3 regions of the Arthrobacter sp. BG5 genome follow, and region 1 is predicted to be linked to each of the others. Evidence: riboswitches for the same ligand, from Rfam matches in the RefSeq annotation. Region 1 holds a riboswitch; each other region holds the start of a gene.
The links. A riboswitch is a leader RNA that binds a small molecule or an ion and turns the genes downstream of it on or off. The one in region 1 is predicted to bind S-adenosylmethionine.
Positions count from the first base shown of each region.

Region 2: linked by a shared signal. The riboswitch ahead of AC1MBE_RS15130 (bifunctional o-acetylhomoserine/o-acetylserine sulfhydrylase) and the one ahead of AC1MBE_RS08390 (DUF1737 domain-containing protein) in region 1 are both predicted to bind S-adenosylmethionine.
Region 3: linked by a shared signal. The riboswitch ahead of AC1MBE_RS03945 (aminotransferase class V-fold PLP-dependent enzyme) and the one ahead of AC1MBE_RS08390 (DUF1737 domain-containing protein) in region 1 are both predicted to bind S-adenosylmethionine.

Region 1 covers NZ_CM155268.1:1,811,199-1,818,223, forward strand. The annotation lists gene cls (cardiolipin synthase) at 1-1,230, opposite strand, end outside; gene AC1MBE_RS08375 (aminodeoxychorismate lyase) at 1,324-2,286, shown strand; gene AC1MBE_RS08380 (glycosyltransferase family 2 protein) at 2,308-3,042, opposite strand; gene AC1MBE_RS08385 (ATP-grasp domain-containing protein) at 3,029-3,973, opposite strand; SAM riboswitch class IV at 4,375-4,489, shown strand; gene AC1MBE_RS08390 (DUF1737 domain-containing protein) at 4,528-4,824, shown strand; gene AC1MBE_RS08395 (rhodanese-like domain-containing protein) at 4,821-5,237, shown strand; gene AC1MBE_RS08400 (O-succinylhomoserine sulfhydrylase) at 5,238-6,446, shown strand; gene AC1MBE_RS08405 (glutamate--cysteine ligase 2) at 6,458-7,025, opposite strand, start outside.
Region 2 covers NZ_CM155268.1:3,308,775-3,315,799, forward strand. The annotation lists partial or broken gene AC1MBE_RS15115 (histidine phosphatase family protein) at 1-421, opposite strand, end outside; gene AC1MBE_RS15120 (CPBP family intramembrane glutamic endopeptidase) at 502-1,278, shown strand; gene AC1MBE_RS15125 (VOC family protein) at 1,371-2,009, opposite strand; SAM riboswitch class IV at 2,167-2,282, shown strand; gene AC1MBE_RS15130 (bifunctional o-acetylhomoserine/o-acetylserine sulfhydrylase) at 2,346-3,662, shown strand; SAM riboswitch class IV at 3,747-3,862, shown strand; gene metX (homoserine O-acetyltransferase MetX) at 3,874-5,010, shown strand; gene AC1MBE_RS15140 (MFS transporter) at 5,183-6,565, shown strand; gene AC1MBE_RS15145 (LysR family transcriptional regulator) at 6,675-7,025, opposite strand, start outside.
Region 3 covers NZ_CM155268.1:870,463-877,487, reverse strand. The annotation lists gene AC1MBE_RS03955 (Nramp family divalent metal transporter) at 1-1,265, opposite strand, end outside; gene AC1MBE_RS03950 (class I SAM-dependent methyltransferase) at 1,347-2,105, opposite strand; gene AC1MBE_RS03945 (aminotransferase class V-fold PLP-dependent enzyme) at 2,175-3,596, opposite strand; SAM riboswitch class IV at 3,632-3,745, opposite strand; gene hisN (histidinol-phosphatase) at 3,834-4,646, opposite strand; gene rsgA (ribosome small subunit-dependent GTPase A) at 4,727-5,842, opposite strand; gene aroA (3-phosphoshikimate 1-carboxyvinyltransferase) at 5,826-7,025, opposite strand, start outside.

The sequences.
Region 1 (7,025 bases):
GGCATGCAGCACAAACGGGGCCTTGTAGAGGTAGATCCGCACCCCGGCCTCCAGCAGCGCCTCATAGTACGACTGCTGGGCGTGATGGACCAGGAACTGGTCACCCTTCTCCGAGACGAAAAGTTCGACGTCGACGCCGCGCTGCGCCGCCGTCGTCACCGCGTAGAGGAGGGAATCGTCGGGGACGAAGTAGGGGCTGCAGATCGAGATCTTGTGCTGCGCCGAGTAAATCAGCGTGTTGAAGAGCCGCAGGTTGTTTTCGGTGATGAAGCCGGGGCCGCTGGGCACCACCTGGGCCGTGACGTTGCCGGCGTGGAGTTCAGGCCGGTGCGCCAGCTGATGTTCCAGGGACTCATCCGTCTCGCTGAGCCAGTCGGTCGCGAAGACGACGTTGAGTGTGGTGACGATCGGGCCGCGCAGGCAGGCCATCAGCTCGACCCATTCCCGGCCGACCTTGCGGTGCCGGGGGTTGTTATAGGAGGGCTCGATCAGGTTCTGCGAACCGGTGAAGGCGACCTCGCCGTCGATCACCATGATCTTGCGGTGGTTGCGCAGGTCCGGGCGGCGCCACTGCCCGTGCACGGGCCGCAGCGGCAGCATCGGCCGCCAGCGGATCTTGCTGGCCTTCAGCCGGGCGATGAGCTTGCTGTAGCCCTTGATCCGCAAGGTCCCCAGGTGGTCGAACAGCAGGCGGACTTCGACGCCACGCTCGGCGGCCTCCTCCATCGCCGTCAGCAGTTCGTCCGTGATGTGGTCAGAGCTGAGGATGTAGAACTCGGCGTTGATGAAGGACTCGGATTCGCGGACGGCGGCCGCCATGGCCCTGATCGAGTCCGGGTAGCCGGGCAGGAGCTCCACGTGGTTGCCGTCCACCATTGGCAGCGAACCCAGGGTTTTATTCAGTTCCGCCGCGGAAGACACCCATTCAGGGCCCTCGTAGCGGCTTTCCAGCATCGCCAGTTCGGACGTGCCGGCGCGCACCCGGGTGTTCACGGCATCCTGCTGCGCCCGGCGCTTGCGGGAGAGCCGGAAGTTGCCGAAGAGCAGGAAGAGGACCAGGCCCACGGCCGGGACGAAGAAGATGATTAGGAGCCAGGCCATGGCCGTGGTGGGACGACGGTTGCCCGGGATGATGCCCAGGGCCAGGACGCGGATGGCGAGGTCCACGACGGTCAGGATCAGGATTACCCAGGACGGAAGTGATTCCGCCAGCGAAAATGGCCACAACACAGGCGAACCCCTCATGATCCAGACCCGCGGAACAGTTCCGGAACGGGCAATCGTCAAATCCTATCCCTTTACCCACCGCACTAAGCTGAAGGCATGACTACCCCCGCCTCTGTTCCGGCCCGCCCGACGGTGCTGGTGTTCCTCGATCCCGCGTTTGAAAACGGCCGCATCGCCGACTCGTCCAAGCCGCAGCTGATGGCCACGGACCAGGGCGCGACGCGCGGCGACGGCGTTTTTGAGTCGTTGCTGGTGGTGGGGGGACGGCCGCGCAAGCTGCAGGCCCACCTGAGCCGGTTGGCCGGCTCCGCCCGCGCCCTGGAACTGGCCATCCCGAACGAGGACGCCTGGCGCCGCGCGATCGGGACGGCCATCAGCGAGTTTCGCGGCCCGGACGGGACCTCGGACGAGGCGGGCGCGACTGACGAGGTGGTGGTGAAACTGCTCGCCACCCGTGGCGTCGAGGGCGACTCCGCACCGACGTGCTGGGTGCAGGCCTCGCCTCCCCCGGCCGCCGGCCGAGTGCAGCGCGAGACCGGAATCGACGTCATCCTGCTGGACCGCGGCTATGACAGCGAGGTGGGCGAACGCGCCCCGTGGCTGCTGCTCGGCGCCAAGACGCTGTCCTACGCGGTGAACATGGCGGCGCTCCGGTATGCCCACCACCAGGGCGCGGACGATGTCATCTTCGCTTCCGCGGACGGCCGGGTCCTGGAAGGTCCGACGTCGACCGTGCTGCTGGCGCACCTGGAATCCACCGACGACGGCGCCGGCGGCGTCCGCACCGTGCGCCGGCTGATCACCCCGCAGTTGGACAGTGGAATCCTCCCCGGAACCTCGCAGGGCGCGCTGTTCACGGCAGCCAAGGCCGCGGGCTGGGAGCTCGGCTACGGTCCGCTGGTTCCCGAGGACCTGTACGACGCCGACGCTGTCTGGCTCATCTCAAGCATCCGGCTCCTCGCACCGGTCAACCACATCGACGGCAAGGAGATCGGCACACCGGAACTGCGGCGCCAGCTCACGGCGGAGCTCAACGCGCTCTTCGCAACTATCGAGTAGGACCGCGGACCATTTCGCGGCTCAGCTCCGGGCCCTTGGGCGATGGAACCGGTCCCCCGTGGTGGTCGCTGAAGTATCGGCGTAGGCAAGGGCACGCGGGGCGAAGGCCACCCGGTAGCCGGCGCGTCGCACCCGCCTGGTCAGTTCAAGGTCTCCGCCCAGCACGTCTTCCCGGAGAGGGCCGATTTCCTCAAGCACGGCCCGGGATACCGCTCTGATGTTGCCGGGGCGGCCTGGCAGGCAGCCGCTCATGGCGAGGGCGTTCCGGAGCAGCCCGGCACCGCGGTTCAAGGAGGATGGTATCCGGCGCCACTCCGGGTGCAACGTGGACGGCCGGGCGCCGCCGCAGACCGCGCCGGTACGCTCGTCCGCGAAGCCTTGGAGCACCCGTTTGACGGTGTTCCGTGAGAGGACCAGGTCCGCATCCATGAACACCACGACCTCGCCGGATGCGTGCCGTAAGCCCAGATTCAGGGCGGCACCCTTGCCCGCGTTGGCCTGGCTGAGCACTTTGATTCGGAGATCGGCCGCGGCCACGCCCTTCATCAGTTCGAACGTGTTGTCGGTCGAGCCGTCGTCGACCAGCACCACTTCGTAACGGTCGTAGCTGGTGAGCTGGATGGAGCGTACACAGCTCTCTATGCGGGCCGCCTCGTTGAAGGCCGGCACAATGATCGACACGGTCGGCCACATGTCCAGCAGGGTGGGCACCCCGCGGCGACGCCGCATGGCCGCGCCGACCTCAGACCAGGGCATTGCTGTGCACCCGTGGGAACTGCCGGAAGGATGCCGGGTTGAACGATGGCAGTGTCAAAGCCCCTAGAACGGCGTCGAGCATTTCCGGGGCGAGCCCGCTGTTCCTGCCGAACCGGGCGGTCACACCGAGCACCACCGGCGTCCCGTCGGCACGCCGCCGGACATCGACGTCAACGGGGCCGGTCAGCCCAAGCGCGCGGACAGCCGCCATGGCCACATTCCCCACGTCCATGGCCTCGCCGGGTTGGACCCGACGGGCGGCCGCCGCGTTTCCTGCTTTCCCCCCGGCCGGTGCAATTTTTTCGATCACGACGACGAACGGGGCGGCCGCGTTCTGCACCGGGGTGCCGAAGACCATCGGGCCGTAAGCGGTTCCCGGGATGAATTCCTGCACGATCCGGCCTTCCGGCAGCCTGTGCCAGTCCACGTCGCTGCCTCCGTCGATGACGGTCACGCCGCTGCCGGCGCAGGAGACCCGGGGCCGGACGACCACCGGTCCGCCCAGCGCTTCCATGGCGGCCTCAGCGCCGGAGAAATCCCGTGGGACCCCGAACCGCGGGACGGCCACACCGGCCGATTGAAGCCGCCACGCGGTAAAGAGCCTGTCGTGGGCGAGCGCCACGGGTCCCGGCTCGCCAATGATGACACGGACGTCCGGGCCGAAGGCGGGCCGGAAGGCCGCCAGCTGCGGCAGCTCCTCACTCACGGTAGGAATGAGAACGTTCACGTCTTCGGCCGCCACCAGCCGGCGGAGCGCCGAGACCAGTTCCGGATCCGAGGCCAGCGGGACGCGGACGGCGGTGATCCCCGACCCCGCCGGCAGTTCGCGGACGTCGGTACCCAGGACGGGTACGCCCCGCGCTCTGAGCTGGGCCGCGACGGCCCGTCCGGCAGATCCGCCCGCGCCGGTGACGAGCACCCGGGGCTTCACAGGCGGTCCGTACCAGTGCCACAGCGAAACGCCGCGGCCGGAAGGGGGACCAGGGAGGCAAAGCGTAAGCCGTGAATCGAGACCATAAAAATCCAGTTCCTTCGTAGACGTGCCGGGTGCCCCAGTGCCGCGCCGGGCAAATTGCTGGTTAATCCATCGGAAATCTGCTGGCACGTCGGTCGTGCCCGTCCCAGTCAAGGCGAGGGTGCCAGGGATATCCCGAGTAGGAACTACCCGAATCTGCCCGGCAGGCACTGCGCCGGATGCTCACGAGTACTGGGGTTGCTGCCAGCGCTACCCGCGCCCATGCCGTGGCTGGAAGCGCCCGCCACGGCGGCCGCGTGACTTAACATGACGACCGCGCCGGTCCCGACGGCACCGGAAGTGCTACGTTTTCGTGGAGTAATGAGACCCGGCGCCAAGCCCTGACTGGCCGGTCGGCAACCCTCCCTTTCGCGGCGGGGTGCCTCAGGTGAATACTCGGCATATCGAGAATTCGAGCTGCAAGCGTGAAAGTAAGGAGATCCGTCGTGCCCGACGCGTCCGCACCCGCTGTGCCCGCCACAGCCCCCGCCCCGTCCTCCGCCGCCCCCGGCCCGGCCGCCGAACAGAGGCTGGCCTACCGCCTGTTCACCGGCCCCGATGACCGCAGCTTCTGCGAACGGGTCTCCGCCGCACTGGCCGAGGGCTATGTCCTGCATGGCAGCCCCTCCGCGACGTTCAACGGCAGCACCGTGATTGTGGCGCAGGCCGTCGTGCTGCCGGCCGCCATCGCGAGCGCGGACGCTGCCGTCGCCAATGCGGTGGATGAGCTGGACGTCGTCGAGTTCGACGGCGAGGGCCACGCATGAGCTACGCCGGAGACCTGAGCCCGGAGGAAGCATGGGCCAGGCTTGAGGCGGGCGCCGTCCTGGTGGACGTCCGCACCGAGGGCGAGTGGGCCCGGATCGGCACCCCGGCCACCCCTTCCGCCGCCGGAAAACGGCAGGAACCCCTGTTCGTCCAGTGGACTCTGGCCGGCGGAGCGCCCAACCCGCAGTTCCTGGAACAGCTGCAGCAGCAGGCGCCGGAGCCGGCCGCAGAGCTCATCTTCCTGTGCCGTTCCGGCGCCCGCTCGGTCGCCGCAGCGAATGCCGCCACGGCCGCGGGCTTCACCGCCTACAACGTTCTCGAGGGCTTCGAAGGCGAACCCGGCCCGGCCGGACATCGGACCGTCAACGGCTGGAAAAACCGCGGCCTGCCCACCAACCCCGGAAAGCACTAAGTGAGCTTTAATCCCGACGCCCAGGGCTGGAGCCCGGACACCCAGGCCGTCCGCGGCGGACTCGACCGCACCGGGTTCCAGGAGACCACCGAACCGATCTTCCTGAACTCAGGCTTCGTCTATGAATCCGCCGCCGCGGCGGAGCGCGCCTTCACCGGCGAGGACGAACGCTTTGTCTATTCCCGCTACGGCAACCCCTCGGTGGCCACCTTCCAGGAGCGGCTCCGGCTGCTGGAGGGAACCGAAGCATGCTTCGCGACGGCGTCGGGCATGTCCGCGGTGTTCACCGCCCTGGGGGCGCTGCTGGGGGCCGGTGACCGGGTGGTCGCCGCCCGCTCGCTCTTCGGATCCTGCTTCGTCATCCTCAACGAGATCCTGCCGCGCTGGGGCGTGGAGACGGTGTTCGTGGACGGCCCCGACCTTGAGCAGTGGCGCTCGGCGCTGGCCGTGCCGACGACGGCCGTGTTCTTCGAGTCGCCGTCGAACCCGATGCAGGAAATCGTGGACATCGCCGCCGTGAGCGGACTGGCGCACGCCGCCGGCGCGACCGTCGTCGTCGACAACGTTTTCGCCACTCCGCTGCTGCAGCGCTGCGGGGAACTCGGCGCGGACGTGATCGTGTATTCCGGCACCAAACACATCGACGGCCAGGGCAGGGTGCTCGGCGGCGCGATCCTGGGCACCAAGGAGTTCATCGAGGGCCCGGTCAAGCAGCTCATGCGCCACACCGGCCCCGCCCTGTCCGCCTTCAACGCCTGGGTGCTGAGCAAGGGCCTGGAGACGATGGCCCTGCGGGTGAACCACTCCTCCGCCTCGGCGCTGCGGCTGGCCGAATGGCTCGAGGCCCAGCCCGCGGTCAGCTGGGTCAAGTACCCGCTGCTGCCGTCCCACCCGCAGCACGAGCTCGCCGCCAGGCAGATGAAGGCCGGCGGCACCGTGCTGACGTTCGAACTTTCACCCTCGCCCGGCCGCTCCGCCAAGGAGGCAGCCTTTGCGCTGCTGGACGCACTGCGGATCATCGATATCTCCAACAACCTCGGTGATTCAAAGTCCCTGATCACCCATCCGGCCACCACGACGCACCGCGCCATGGGACCCGACGGCCGGGCCGCGATCGGGCTAAGCGACGGCGTCGTCCGGCTGTCGGTGGGCCTGGAAGACGCCGAGGACCTGATCCGCGACCTCGGGCAGGCACTCAAGCAGGTTTAGCGCCGGCGCAGCTAGTCCCGGCGCACCGGCGACAGCACGGGGGCCGGGTCCGACGCCGGCCCGGCGTCCGCGCCGTGCGTCGTGACCCGCACGGCGTGGGCGACGACGGCGGCCAGGCCGGCGCCGTCGGCGGGCGTGTCCATCCCGGGCGCGCAGAGCGCCTGGCGCTGCAGCTGCGACCCGGTGCCGTTCGCCAGGACCCTGTCCACGCCGCGGCGCGCCAGTTCCAGCTCGCCCTGCTCCGCCAGGACGGGGGCCACGAAGTCCACCAGCGCATGCACCACCTCGGCGGCAGGAGCGGGCCGGAAGCTGCCGAAGTCCAGCAGCTCGCCGCGCAGCCCGCAGTTGCTGGCCTGCCAGGCGGCCATCTTCAGCAGCACGGTCGGTACCGGGGCCGGGTCGACGCCGTCGCGCCACTCCCGGCTGGCGGACTCCACCAGCGCGCGCACCAGCACCGCGATCAGCGCCGCGTCCTCCGCGCGCAGGCAGACGTCCGCGACCCGGACCTCCACGGTGGGGTGGTACCGGGCCAGCCGCGCATCGAAGTAGACCATGCCTTCGTCAAACAGCACCCCGCTC
Region 2 (7,025 bases), 1.5 Mb from region 1:
GCGTAGTTCGGCTTGGACCAGTGCCGGTACAGGGTCTCCATAAAGGAGGAAATCCGGTCATAGACGTCGGAGCCGGACTCGCCTTCGCGGAACCGGTAGAAGAAGTGCCCGTAGGCGTTGCGGAGCTCCTTCTGGTCCTCGATGTCGCCGGCGATCTGGAAGTTCGCCCAGTCCTGTTCACGCAGCCGCGGCTCTTCGATCACTCGTTCCGTGAGGGAGCCCAGCTTTAGTGCCTCCAGGGTCTGGTAGGCCCGCAGGTAGGGGGAGACGTACACGCACACCCGCTCGCCGTCCAGCTGCCGCCGCAGCTGCTCGCCGGCGGCCGTGGCCTGCTCGATGCCCAGCGGCGTCAGCGGGATCCGGGCACCCGGTTGTAGATCGAGGTGTCGGCGTTGGCGGCGGACTGGCCATGCCGGATCATAAAGATTCTCCCGGGCGCACTCACAGCCCCAGCATAGGCACGTGCAGTCAACTCCCGGCAACGGCAGGCAAGATAGGAACATGTTGGTTCCCTCCCGCCGTCGGCTGCGGCTAGAAGTCTGGATCGTCCTGGGACTGTCGCTCGGGCAGTCGGCGGTGTACTCCGTAGTGCAGCTGCTGGACAAACTGACCCGTGCGCCGCTGGCCCAGGGAACCTCGACGCTGAACCGCTCGCAGAGCAGCCGCGAGTACTTCGACCTCACCTACCAGCTGCTGGACATCATCTTCGCCCTGGTGCCGGTGGTGCTGGTGATTTACTTCCTGACCGAACACCGGCCCGCCGGCCTGGCCGCCGGCACCGGGACGTCGGCGTTCCGGAAGCTGGGCTTCAACTTCGCCCGGCCCGGCAAGGACCTGGCCCAGGGACTGGGCCTCGCCGCCCTGATCGGCATCCCCTCGCTGGGCCTGTACGCGGCCGGACGGGCCCTGGGGATTACGACGGCGATCATCCCCAGCGCGCTGGACTCCTACTGGTGGACCGTTCCGGTGCTGGTCCTTTCCGCGATCCGGCACGGGATCGTGGAGGAGGTCATTGTGGTGGGCTACCTGCTGGACCGGCTCGGCAAGTTCGGCTGGGGGATGCCGTTGGCCATCTTCGCCAGTTCCATGCTGCGCGGCAGCTACCACCTGTACCAGGGCTTCGGGCCCTTTATCGGCAACGCCATCATGGGCGTCATCTTCGCGCTGGTCTACACAAAGACGCGCCGCGTAATGCCGCTGGTGATCGCCCATGCGCTGCTGGACATCGTGGCCTTCGTCGGCTTCAGCCTCTTCGGCAAGGCGATCGGCCTCGGCTAGGCGCACCAGGCCTTAAAAGGATTCGGCCGCCAGCGGTGGGTGGCATCATTGGCACCCGCTGCTGGCGGCCGAAGTTTTTCGTGCAGGAAGCGTCAGATGGTGACGGCTCCGGAATCGGTCTCGAAGGTGACGGACAGGATGCCCGGCGTCCCGTGCGGGGCCAGCCAGTTCACGTCCACATCCTCCAGCGGCTTCTCCACCGGTTCGCCCAGCCATTCGGTGACCCGCTCGGCGGAGCCTGCGATGGTGAGCGCGGACATCTTGACGCCGCTCTCATAGGCGTTGGACGGGTGCAGGGCGGGATCGCCCTCCCACTTGAGCATGTAGGGGACCTGCGGATCCGCGATGAGGCCCAGGATGCCGATCTGCTTCCAGACCAGTTCGCGGCCGTCGGGGAACTTGCGGTTGCCGTTGACGGCCGACCGGCCCAGGCGCTCCTCGAAGGGTGCCAGGTCGTCAACCTCGACGCACCAGCCCATCCAGCCGCCGCCGGCGGCGGAACGGGCCCGGACGGCCTGCCCGAACGGCGCCTTGTCCGAGGCCGGGTGGTCCAGGACCTCCACGACCTCCAGGTACTTGTGCCCGGCAAGCGGAATAATCATGTTGCGGGTCCCGAAACGGGGGTGGACTCCGCCCTTGACGGCTTCGACCCCGAGGGCGGACGCGATACGTTCGGTGGTGGCAGCCAAGCCATCTTGTTCACAGGCGTAAGAGACGTGATCCATGCGCATGCCCTCATCTTGGCACTTTGTGATGGAGCTCTCAGCTTAGGCTGTCCTAACCCTGATGGGATGTCGTTTTCCGGGGCTCCACGGCCGGTCAACGGGCCAAATTCATATTCGTCACAAAGCTATCCAGCCGCCGTCGAGCCTTCCTAAACTGGAGCCAGGTCATGAGTGCCAGCACCAAGCCCCGGCTTGCTGGCCGGCAACCCTCCTTGCGCGGTGGGGTGCCCCGGGTGAAGACCTGGCCCTCCGGCGCCCGCCGGGAGGCAAGCGCGGCGGCAGAACCGTTCCGGTCCTGGGAGGACGGGAAGGGCCTGTGCCCAGTCACTCAGGAGATCCCCAATGTCCAACGCCTGGTCCTTTGAAACCCGCCAGATCCACGCCGGCCAGGAGCCGGATTCCGCTACCGGTGCGCGGTCGCTGCCGATCTACCAGACGACGTCGTTCGTCTTCCCCAGCGCGGAGAGTGCGGCCAACCGCTTCGCGCTCGCCGAACTCGCCCCCATCTACACCCGGATCGGCAACCCCACCCAGGACGCGGTGGAGCAGCGGGTCGCGAGCCTCGAGGGCGGCCTCGGGGCGCTGCTGCTCAGCTCCGGGCAGGCCGCTGAAACCCTGGCGATCCTCAACATCGCCGAGGCCGGGGACCATGTGGTGGCCAGCCCGAGCCTCTATGGCGGGACCTACAACCTGCTGGCCCACACGCTGAAGAAGTTCGGCATCTCGGTGACGTTCGTCGCGGACCCGGACGACCTGGAGCAGTGGCGCGACGCCGTGCGGCCCAACACCAAGCTGTTCTTCGGCGAGGTGGTGTCCAACCCGCGGCAGGACGTGCTGGACATTGAGGGGGTCGCGGACGTGGCGCACCGGGCCGGGGTGCCGCTGATCGTGGACAACACCCTCTCCACCCCGTACCTGATCCGGCCGCTCGAGTGGGGTGCCGACATTGTGGTCCACTCGGCCACCAAATACCTCGGCGGTCACGGCACCGCGATCGCCGGGGTCATCGTCGACTCCGGCAACTTCGACTTCGGCAAGGACCCGGAGCGCTTCCCCGGCTTCAACACCCCCGACCCCACCTACAACGGCCTGGTCTACGCCCGTGACCTCGGGGCGGACGGGGCGCTGGGCGCCAACCTGTCCTTCATCCTCAAGGCCCGGGTCCAGCTGCTGCGCGACCTCGGCTCCGCCGTCTCGCCGTTCAATGCGTTCCTGATCTCCCAGGGCATCGAGACGCTGAGCCTGCGGATGGAACGGCACGTCGCCAACGCCCTCAGGGTCGCTGAATGGCTGGAGGCCAGGGCCGACGTCGAATCCGTCGCCTACGCCGGGTTGCCGTCCAGCCCCTGGTACGAGCGTGGCCGCAAGTACGGGCCGAAGGGAACCGGCGCCGTCGTCTCCTTCAACCTGGCCGGGGGAGCGGAGGCCGGCAAGCGCTTCGTCGACGCCCTCGAACTGCACTCGCACGTGGCGAACATCGGCGACGTGCGGTCCCTCGTCATCCACCCGGCGTCGACCACGCACAGCCAGCTCTCCCCGGAGCAGCAGACGGTGGCCGGCGTCAACCCCGGCCTGGTCCGTCTCTCGGTGGGACTTGAGCACATCGACGACATCATCGCGGACCTCGACGCCGGGTTCCGGGCGGCCAAAAACGCCTGAGGCACGCGGCGCCAGCGGGACCGGGTGTCACACAGCCGTCACAATCTTCGCGCTTGCGCCGCCGGGTTTCGTAGAATCGAGGCAGGTCATGAGTGCCAGCGACAGCCCCGGCTTGCTGGCCGGCAACCCTCCATTTGCGGCGGGGTGCCCCGGGTGAAGACCTGGCCTGCCGGTCAGCTGACGGCGGGCAAGCGCGAAGTTAGGTCCTCACATGACGATTGCCGTCACCCGCACGGGTGTACCGGAATGCAAGCCCTCCACTGTTCCTGATGGGACGGTGCAGTACCTCCCGATCGGTTCCCTGGCCCTTGAATGCGGTGCCACCCTGCCGGAGGTCACCCTCGCCTACGAGACCTGGGGGACGCTGAACGCCGACGCGTCCAACGCCGTGCTGATCGAGCACGCCCTGACCGGAGACACCCATGTCACCCGCGGTGCCGAAGAAGAGCCGGGCTGGTGGGAGCAGCTGGCCGGCCCGGGCGCCCCGGTGGATACGGACAAATACTTTGTGGTGTCGATCAACATCCTCGGCGGCTGCTACGGCTCCACCGGGCCGTCCACCCCGGCGCCGGACGGGCAGCCCTGGGGTTCGCGGTTCCCGCTGGTCACCCTGCGGGACAGCACCGCCGCCGAGGCGCGGCTCGCCGACGCGCTGGGGATCAGCAGCTGGTATGCCGTGATGGGCGGCTCGCTCGGGGGAGCGCGTGCGCTGGAGTGGGCGGTCAGCTACCCGGACCGGGTGCGGCGCTGTGCCGTCATTTCGATAGGCGCCAGCAGCACTGCCGAGCAGATCGCGTTCGCCCAGGCCCAGACCCTGGCGATCCGCCAGGACCCCAACTTCAACGGCGGGGACTACTACGGAGGCCCGGAACCGGACGCCGGCCTGGCCCTGGCGCGCCGGATCGCCCACATCACCTACCGTTCCGCCGCAGAGCTGGACGGCCGTTTTGGCCGGAACGCCCAGGCGGCGGAGGCCCCGCTGGAAGCCGGCTCGCTGGCCGGCCGGGGCCGGTACCAGGTGGAGAGCTACCTGGACCACCAGGGCAACAAGCTGGTCCGCCGGTTCGACGCCAACAGCTACATCGCCATTACCGAGGCGCTGATGAGCCACGACGTCAGCCGCGGCCGGGGAAGCCTGGAGCAGGCTGTTTCGCGGGCCACCGCGGAGTTCTTTGTGGCGGCCGTGGACTCGGACCGGTTGTATTTCCCGGCCCAGTCCCGTGAACTTGCCGGCGCCCTGCCGGGCGAGGTGCCGGTGCACGTCATCGAGGCGCCGATCGGCCATGACGGCTTCCTGACCGAAATCGGGCAGCTCAGCGAGCAGCTCCGGAGCAACTTCTTCGCCTAGCCGGGACCAGCACGTGTGCATTTTTGCAGACGCCCTCTGCGCGATTGGTCGTTGAGCCTTCCGCGCCCGCAGTCCATACTCGTGGAGAATGACGCCGTGTGTCCCAACTCACACACACGTTAGTCAGCCCAATGGTCCACAGGGTGTCGAAGGCGACACCGAAGGAGTTCGCATGAGCACGGAAAACGCCGCCGCAAGGCGCGCAGAGGACACCGACGTCAAGGCGTCAGGTCTCAAGAAAGTAGTGGCAGCCTCGATGGCCGGCACGGTGGTGGAGTGGTATGAATTCTTCCTCTACGCCTCGGCGGCGACGCTGGTGTTTGGCAAGATGTTCTTCCCCAATTCCGGAACGGAACTGGACGGCATTATCGCCGCCTTCCTGACCTACGCGGTGGGCTTCGTTGCCCGCCCCATCGGCGGCATCGTCTTTGGCCACTTCGGAGACAAGTTCGGCCGCAAGCAGCTGTTGCAGCTCAGCATCATTCTGGTCGGCGTCTCGACCTTCCTGATGGGCTGCCTGCCGAGCTTCCAGCAGATCGGCTACTGGGCTCCGGCACTCCTCGTCTTCCTGCGCTTTGCCCAGGGCTTCGCCGTCGGCGGTGAGTGGGGCGGCGCCGTCCTGCTCGTCGCCGAGCACAGCCCCAGCAAGTCCCGCGGCTTCTGGGCCAGCTGGCCGCAGTCGGCGGTCCCGATGGGCAACCTGCTTGCCACCGGCGTGCTCTTCCTGCTGTCCTCCATCCTGTCCTCGGCGGACTTCCTCGGCTGGGGCTGGCGGATCGCCTTCTGGCTCTCCGCCGTGATCGTGGTCATTGGCTACTACATCCGCACCAAGGTCCAGGACGCCCCGATCTTCCTGGAAGCGCAGAAGGAAGTTGTTACGGAAAACAAGGGCTACGGCGTGGCCGAGGTCTTCCGCCGCTACCCCCGCGGCGTGTTCACCGCCATGGGCCTGCGTTTTGCCGAAAACGTCCTGTACTACCTCGTGGTCACCTTCTCCATCACGTACCTGAAGGTGATCGTCCAGGCCGACACCTCGCGCATCCTGCTGCTGCTCCTCGTGGCGCACTTCATCCACTTCTCCGTGGTGCCGATGGTCGGCAAGCTCTCCGACCGCTTCGGCCGCAAGCCGGTCTACATGGCCGGCGCCGTCCTGGGCGGAACCTGGGGCTTCTTCGCCTTCCCGATGATGGACACCAAGAACGACTTCATCATCCTCGCCGCCATCACCATCGGCCTGCTCTTCCACGCCCTGATGTACGCCGGGCAGCCGGCCATCATGGCCGAGATGTTCCCGACCCGGATGCGCTACTCCGGTGTTTCCCTGGGCTACCAGGTCACCTCGATCGTGGCCGGTTCGCTGGCCCCGATCATCGCCAGCTCGCTGCTGGGTCAGTACAAGTCCTCCACCCCGGTTGCCATCTACCTGCTGGGCGCCTGCCTGGTCACCATCGTGGCGGTCTACTTCCTGAAGGAAACCCGCGGCATCTCGCTGCACGACGTCGACGCCGCCGACGCCCAGGGCACTGCCGACCTGCTCGCCGCAGGAAAGAAGTAGCTGGCGAACAGCTGAGTAACCCTAAGAACAGGCAGCCCCCGTCCCCGCGTTGCGGGGACGGGGGCTGCTGTTGTCCGGGAAACTCCGGCGCAAACGCGGCGAACCCGGCTCAGCCCGCCAGCACGTCCTGGCGTTCGGCGACCTCGGCCCGGACCGCCGCCACCACCGCCTGCACCGGCGCCGAACGCAACGATTCGGCCCGCGCCACCGCCCAGATCGGCAGCTGCCGCTGGAAATCGTCCGGCAGCACCGGTACGAATCCGGATTTGCCGACGACGAGGAAGTTGGGCAGCAGCCCGATCCCGGCCGCACGGCGGACGGCCTCCAGCTGGGCGAAGATGCTGGTGGCCTGGAAGCTGGACCGCGGCATCGGCAGCTGGGTGGAGCGGTGGCCCAACTCGGCGACCTGCAGCGCCGATTCCACGTAGGAGACGAAGCCGTGCTGCCGGACGTCGTCGAG
Region 3 (7,025 bases), 940 kb from region 1:
AGGTTCAGTGCCACCACCAGGACCACGCTGACGATCGCGGCGACGCGCAGGATCATCCCGTCGGCGAAGCGGCCCATCAGGGACTTGCTGCTGGTCAGCACCACGAGCGGAACCAGGACGAACGGGATCCCGAAGCTGAGCACCACCTGGCTGAGCACGAGCCCCCAGGTGGGGTCGAAGCCCACGGCCAGCAGGACGACCGCGGGGATCAGGGTGAGCACCCGGCGCGTCATCAGCGGAATCCGGATCTTCAGCAGGCCCTGCATGATGGTGCCGCCGGCGTAGCAGCCCACCGAGGTGGAGGCCAGGCCGGAAGCGAGCAGTCCGACGGCGAACACCACACCGACCACCGGGCCGAGGTTGGCGGTGATGGCGGCGTGGGCGCCCTCGATGGTGTCCGTTCCGTCCTCACCGCCGAGGGTGGACGCGGCCAGCAGCAGCATGCCGATGTTGACGATGCCGGCCACGGCCAGGGCCGCGACGACGTCCCAGCGGGTGGCCTTGACCAGCCGCGCCATCGCGTGCGGCGGGACGTGGAGATGGGGGTTCGGGCGGTGCCGGTCCCGGGAGAGTGCGGAGTGGACGTAGATGGCGTGCGGCATCACGGTCGCGCCGAGCATGCTCGCGGCCAGCAGCACCGTGTCCGGGCCCTGGAAGCCGGGCACCAGTCCGGCCACGACGCCGCCGGGATCGGGCGGGCTGATGAACAGTCCGGCCAGGAACCCGACGGTGATGATGCCGAGCAGGAAGATGATGACGAACTCGAAGGGCCGCTGCTGGTTCCGGCTCTGCACGGCGAGCAGTGCCATGGAAATGCCGCCGACGATCACGGCGCCGAGGGGCAGCGGGAGGCCGAACAACAGGTACAGCGCGACGGCGCCGCCCACCACCTCGGCGAGGTCGGTGGCTGCCGCCACGATTTCGGCCTGGACCCAGAACGCGCGGCGCCACACCGGCCGGAGCCGTTCGCCGAGGATCTCGGGAAGGCTCTTGCCGGTGACGATGCCGAGTTTGGCGGACTGGTACTGGACCAGCACCGCCATCACGTTCGCCGCGACGAGGACCCAGACCAGCAGGTAGCCGTACTGCGCGCCGGCCGTGAGGTTGGCGGCGACGTTGCCGGGATCCACGTAGGCGATGGCGGCCACGAACGCCGGGCCGAGCAGGCCGAGCAGGGCACGGCGGCGGCCCCGGACCCTGCGGGCGGGCGGCGGCCCCGCGGGCCGGGGTTCGTGTCCGGTGACGTCCAGCACTGCGGCTCCCATGAAGTTCCAGGGTGCCTACACAGGAAAGTTAGGCACACCGAAATAATAGGCGCGGCGTACGCTCAGTGCAATGCGGGAACCTCAGACCTTGGCGGCGCGCCAGCTCTGCGTCAGGTAGGGGAGCGGCAGGACCTCGCCGGGAGTGTGCCCGAGGTGCTCGTGCAGGTACCAGTCGAGGTTGCCGAGCACCTTGGCGCGGGTCACCTCAGCTGCCCGCAGGTAGTAGCTGCGGGACTTGGCCAGTTCCATGATGTCCTGGCTGGTGACGGGGTCCTCCCAGCGGGTGAGGTGGCTTTCCAGCCCGGTGAATTCCGGTCCCAGCGGCGGTCTGAAGTCCGGCTTGTGGACGTCCCCGGCGTGCATGATGCGCGAGAGCCGGTGCACCCAGGGGACCGAGGTGTCCAGTTGGTTCCAGATCAGGCCGAGGATGCCGTGCGGGCGGAGGATCCGGGCAGCCTCGGTGCTGGCCAGCAGGGGATCGCACCAGTGCCAGGCCTGGGCCACCGTGACCAGGTCGAACGCCCCGGACGCCAGGCCGGTATGTTCGGCGGTGCCCTCGACGGCGGTGACGTCCGGCAACGCGCGGCGCAGCTGTCCCAGCATGTCCGGGGACGGATCCACGGCCACGGTCTTCAGCCCCCGTTCGACCAGGAGCGCCGTGAACTTGCCCGTGCCGGCGCCGAGGTCGGCGGCGTCCCGGGCCCCGGCGGGGATCAGCCAGTCGGCCGAGTCCGCGGGGTAGCCCGGCCGGACCCGGTCGTAGTGCTCGCCGCCGTCCAGGAAGCTCTGCCCGAGCTCCTGCCGCCGGTGGTGGTGGAGTTTGGGGCCGCCGCGTGCCACGTGCGATCTCCTTCGGCAGCAATAGGTAAGTACCCTCCGAATTTACCGCACGCGGCCGGAGGCGGGCCCCTAGTCGAGGGTGCAGGGGGCGGCGCCGGCGGTGCCAGGGGTGTTCGGGGCCCAGTGCGGGTAGCTGCGCGTGTCGTTGGCCGGCACCCAGCGGCCGGCGTCCACCACGTAGTCCCAGCCAAGGCCGCCCCGCCGCAGCTCCTGCAGCCCGGCAAGCAGCCGCTGGGCGTCCTCGAGCCGGGACCCGAGGCCGAAGCTGGCGCGCAGCGACCCGGCCGGCAGGCCCAGCCGCTTCAGCAGCGGATGGGCGCAGAACCGGCCGTCGCGCAGGCCGATGCCGTGTTCAGCGGAGAGGTAGGCGGCGACCAGGCCGGCGTCGTACCCGGCGACCGAGAAGTTCACGACGCCGATCGTCCCGGGCCCTTCCCCGCGGGTGGTGTCCTCGAAGATGTGGTGCACGCTTACGCCGTCGATCCGCTGCAGTCCCTCCACCAGGAAGGAGCGGATGGCGTCCTCGTGGGCGTGCCACTGCTGTTCGTCAAGCGCCTCGATGACCTGGCTGGCGCGGGCCAGCGCGGCGGCGCCGAGGACGTTGGGGGAGCCGCCCTCGTGGCGGGCGGGACCGGTGGTCCAGCTGACGGTGTCGAGCCGCGCGTCCCGCACGGCGCCGCCCCCGGCCAGGTGCGGGGTGCCGGCGTCGAGCCAGTCCGGCCGGCCCACCAGCACACCGGCGCCGAATGGGGCGTAGAGCTTGTGGCCGGAGAAGGCGAGGTAGTCGACGTCGTCCGCGGCGATGTTGATGCGGCGGTGCGGGGCCAGTTGGGCGGCGTCCACGGCGATCCGGGCGCCGAATTCGTGCGCCAGGGCGGCCAGCTCACGGATCGGCAGGATTTCGCCGGTGACGTTGGATGCGCCGGTGACGGCCAGCAGGCTCACGTCGCCGTGGGCGAGTTCCGCCCGGAGCCGTGCCAGGGTGCCGGCCAGGGTGGGCGCCGCGACGACGCTGCGGTGCGGGACGTTCTGCCAGGGCAGCAGGTTGGCGTGGTGCTCGATGTCGAGGTAAACCACCTCGCCGGTGTGCTGGCCGCCGGCAACGGGCAGGCAGCCGGCCAGCAGGTTCAGCGAATCAGTGGTGTTCCGGGTGAAGATCACCGAGTCGTCCGGGCGTCCGCCGACGAACCCGCGGACGATGTTCCGGGCGTTTTCGTACACCGAGGTGCTGAGCTGGGAGGCATAGCCGGCGCCGCGGTGCACGCTGGCGTAGTAGGGCAGGATCTCGTTGAGATAGGCGGACACCACGGACAGCGCCGGGGCAGAGGCGCCGTAGTCGAGGTTGGCGTAGCGGACCTGGCCGCCCTGGATCAGCGGGGCCTGGATCTCGGCGCCGGACACGGCGGACAGCGGCCGGCGGGCGGCGTCGAAGCGTGCCTCGGAAAGGGGCGCGCCGGTCGCGGGGTGGGTGGGGATGGTGGCAGTCGTCATGGGACCTCGCTCGAAAAGGACCCCGCGCACAGGGGGATCCGCGCTTGCCGGGTCCGCTCCGGACCGGCCAGGTCGTCACCCGGGGCACCCCGCCGCGAATGGAGGGTTGCCGGCCAGCAAACCGGGGTTTAGCGCTGGCACTCGTGACCTGTTTCGAGCCTAGGACATGGTCCGGCGCATGGAAAAGGGAGGGAGGAATATGAAGCGTTGTGTTACGGCCTGCCGTGGGCGGGCCGGCTAGAGCAGGTCGTCCAGCCCGGGGTTGAGGCGCTTGAGGACCTCCGAGTGCAGGATGGAGTTGGTGGCCAGGGCGTTGCCGCCGAAAGGGCCGTCCTCACCCTCGAGTGAGGTGAAGCGGCCGCCGGCTTCCGTCACGATCGGGACCAGCGCCGCCATGTCGTAGAGGTTGAGTTCGGGTTCGCAGGCGATGTCCACGGCGCCTTCGGCCACCAGGCAGTAGGACCAGAAGTCGCCGTAGGCGCGGGTGCGCCAGACCTCCTCGGTGAGGCCGAGGAACTCGTCGAGGTTGCCGCGCTGCTTCCAGCCGCCCAGGCTCGAGTAGGACAGCGAGGCGTCGGCCAGCCGGGAGACGTTCGAGACTTTCAGCCGGCTGGCGGCGGCCAGCGAGCGGCCCGTGTAGGCGCCGGCGCCCTTGGCGGCCCACCAGCGTTTTCCAAGGGCGGGGGCGCTGACGACGCCGACCACGGGCTCGCCTTCATCGACGAGGGCGATCAGGGTGGCCCAGACGGGAACGCCGCGGACAAAGTTCTTGGTGCCGTCGATCGGGTCGATGATCCAGCGGCGGGAGCCGTGGCCGGAGCTGCCGAACTCCTCGCCGAGGACGGCGTCGCGGGGGCGGGAGCGGGACAGCTGCCCCCGGATGGCTTCCTCGGCGGCCTTGTCGGCGTCGGTGACGGGAGTGAGGTCCGGCTTCGTCTCGATCCGAAGGTCGAGCGCCTTGAAGCGGTTCATGGTCTGGGAATCTACGGAATCTGCCAGTACATGGGCAAGGCGCAGGTCATCGTTGTAGCTCGAAGCGGGTTGACTCATGCCTCCAAACTACCGCCAAAACGCGCCGCAGGCCGGGAGGCCACGTCGCCGCTGCCAGGAGACCCGCTCGGGAGGCGCTGCTAGGAGACGCTGCCGAGTTCCTTGGTGTCCTGCGCTTCCAGCCGCGGATCGGTGCCGAGCAGCCGGCGCAGCGAGGCGAGCCGGGCCGGGCCGGACGGGCCGGCGTGGCCGCCCTGCACCCAGGCGTCCACCCCGCAGTTGACGGCGGAGGCATCGTGCTTGCAGCCCCGCTCGCAGTCCTCGGTGCCGGGCGCCAGGTCCGGGAAGGAGCGGAGGATCCGGTCCGGGTCCACATGGGCCAGGCCGAAGGAGCGGATGCCGGGGGTGTCGATGATCCAGCTGCCGGCGGGCGCATCGTTGACCTTGAGCGCCAGCGCGGAGGACGAGGTGTGGCGGCCGCGGCCGGTGACGGCGTTGACGCCGCCGGTGGCACGTTCGGCGCCGGTAAGCGCGTTCACCATGGTGGATTTGCCGACGCCGGAGTGGCCCAGCATGACGGTGACTTTTCCGTCGAGGTAGGCGCGCAGTTGCGAGACGGCGGTCTTGTCCAGCCGGGCGGACAGGCCGTCATCGGAGCGGGCGTCGATGCCGGAAGCTGCCGAATCCGCCGTCTTGGAGATGATCACCGGGAAGTCGAGGTGCCGGTAGTTGTCGAGCAGTTCGGCGGGATCCTTGACGTCCGCCTTGGTGACCAGCAGCAGCGGCTCGATCCCGGCGTCGTAGGCGGCCACCAGGGCGCGGTCGATGAACCCGGTGCGCGGTTCCGGGTTCGCTGCGGCCACGACGACGACCAGCTGGTCGGCGTTGGCGACGACGGCGCGTTCGATCGGGTCCGTGTCGTCCGCGCTGCGGCGCAGCAGGGTGCGGCGGTCCTGGATCTTGACCAGCCGCGCCAGCGTGTCCGGCTCGCCGCTGACGTCCCCGACGAGGGAGACGAAGTCCCCGGCAACGACGGGATTGCGGCGCAGTTCGCGGGCGCGGGCCGCGATGATCTTGCGTTCCGTGCCGGTGCCTTCGCCGACGACGGCGGTGTAGCGTCCGCGGTCAACCGTGATGATGCGCCCGGTGACGGCGTCGTCATGGCTGGGCCGGTCCTTGGTGCGGGGCCGGGTGCCTTTTTTGTTGGGCCGGATCCGGACGTCGGACTCGTCCCAGGAGTCAGTGCTGCGGGCCACCGGCGGCGTCCTTCCCGGCGGAGGCACCCTGTGCCAGCATGGCGTCCCAGAGCCGGGGGAAATCGGGCATGGTCTTGGCCGTGGTGGCAATGTCCTCGACCTCCACCCCGGGCACGGCGAGGCCGAGGATGGCCCCGGCGGTGGCCATGCGGTGGTCGGCGTAGCTGTGCACGACGCCGCCGTGCAGTGCGGCCGGGCGGATAATCAGTCCGTCGGCGGTCTCTTCGGCGTCGCCGCCGAGCCGGTTGATCTCGGCCACCAGCGCCGCGAGCCGGTCCGTTTCATGTCCGCGCAGGTGCGCAATGCCGGTGAGCCGTGAAGGCCCGGCGGCCAGCGCACACAGAGCTGCGACGGTCGGCGCGAGCTCGCTGGTCTCGTCGAAGTCGCCGCCCTTGATCTCCGCGCCGCCGGTGACGCTCAGCGTGCCGTCTTTGACGGTGACGGTGGCCCCCATGGCGGCGAGGATGCTGCGCCAGAGGTCCCCCACCTGGGTGGTGCCGGCCGGCCAGTTGGGGATGCGGACGGTTCCGCCGGTGGCAAGGGCCGCGGCGAGGAACGGTCCGGCGTTGGAAAGGTCCTGCTCGATCCGCTGGTCGAAGGCCCGGATCGGTCCGGGGGAAACAACCCAATGGTTCGGCACCGAGTCATCGACCGCCACGCCCACGCTGCGCAGCACCGCGACCGTCATGTTGATGTGGTCCAGGCTTGGCACCGGCTTTCCCACATGTTCCAGATGGAGTCCCTCGATGAACCGTGCCCCGGCCAGCAGCAGGGCGGAGACGAACTGGGACGAGGCGCTGGCGTCGATGACGAGGTGGCCGCCGCGGACTTCCCCGGTGCCGTGCACGGCGAAGGGCAACGACGACGCCGGTCCGCCGTCGGGCGCGCTGACCGCCACGCCGAGTCCGGCGAGTGCCTCGATGATGGTGCCCATCGGGCGTTTGCGGGCATGCGGATCGCCGTCGAAGCGGGACTCGCCGCGGCGCAGCGCGGCGACCGGAGGCACAAAGCGCATCACCGTGCCGGCCAGACCGCAGTCAATTGCGGCGTCCGTTGCGGCATCACCATCAGCAACCAGAGGGATGGGCGTGATTTCCAGGTCCGGGCCGAAGGCGCCGTCGCCGGGCACCTCGGTGATGGTGGCACCCAGCTGCCGCAGCGCTTCGATCATCAGCGCCGAGTC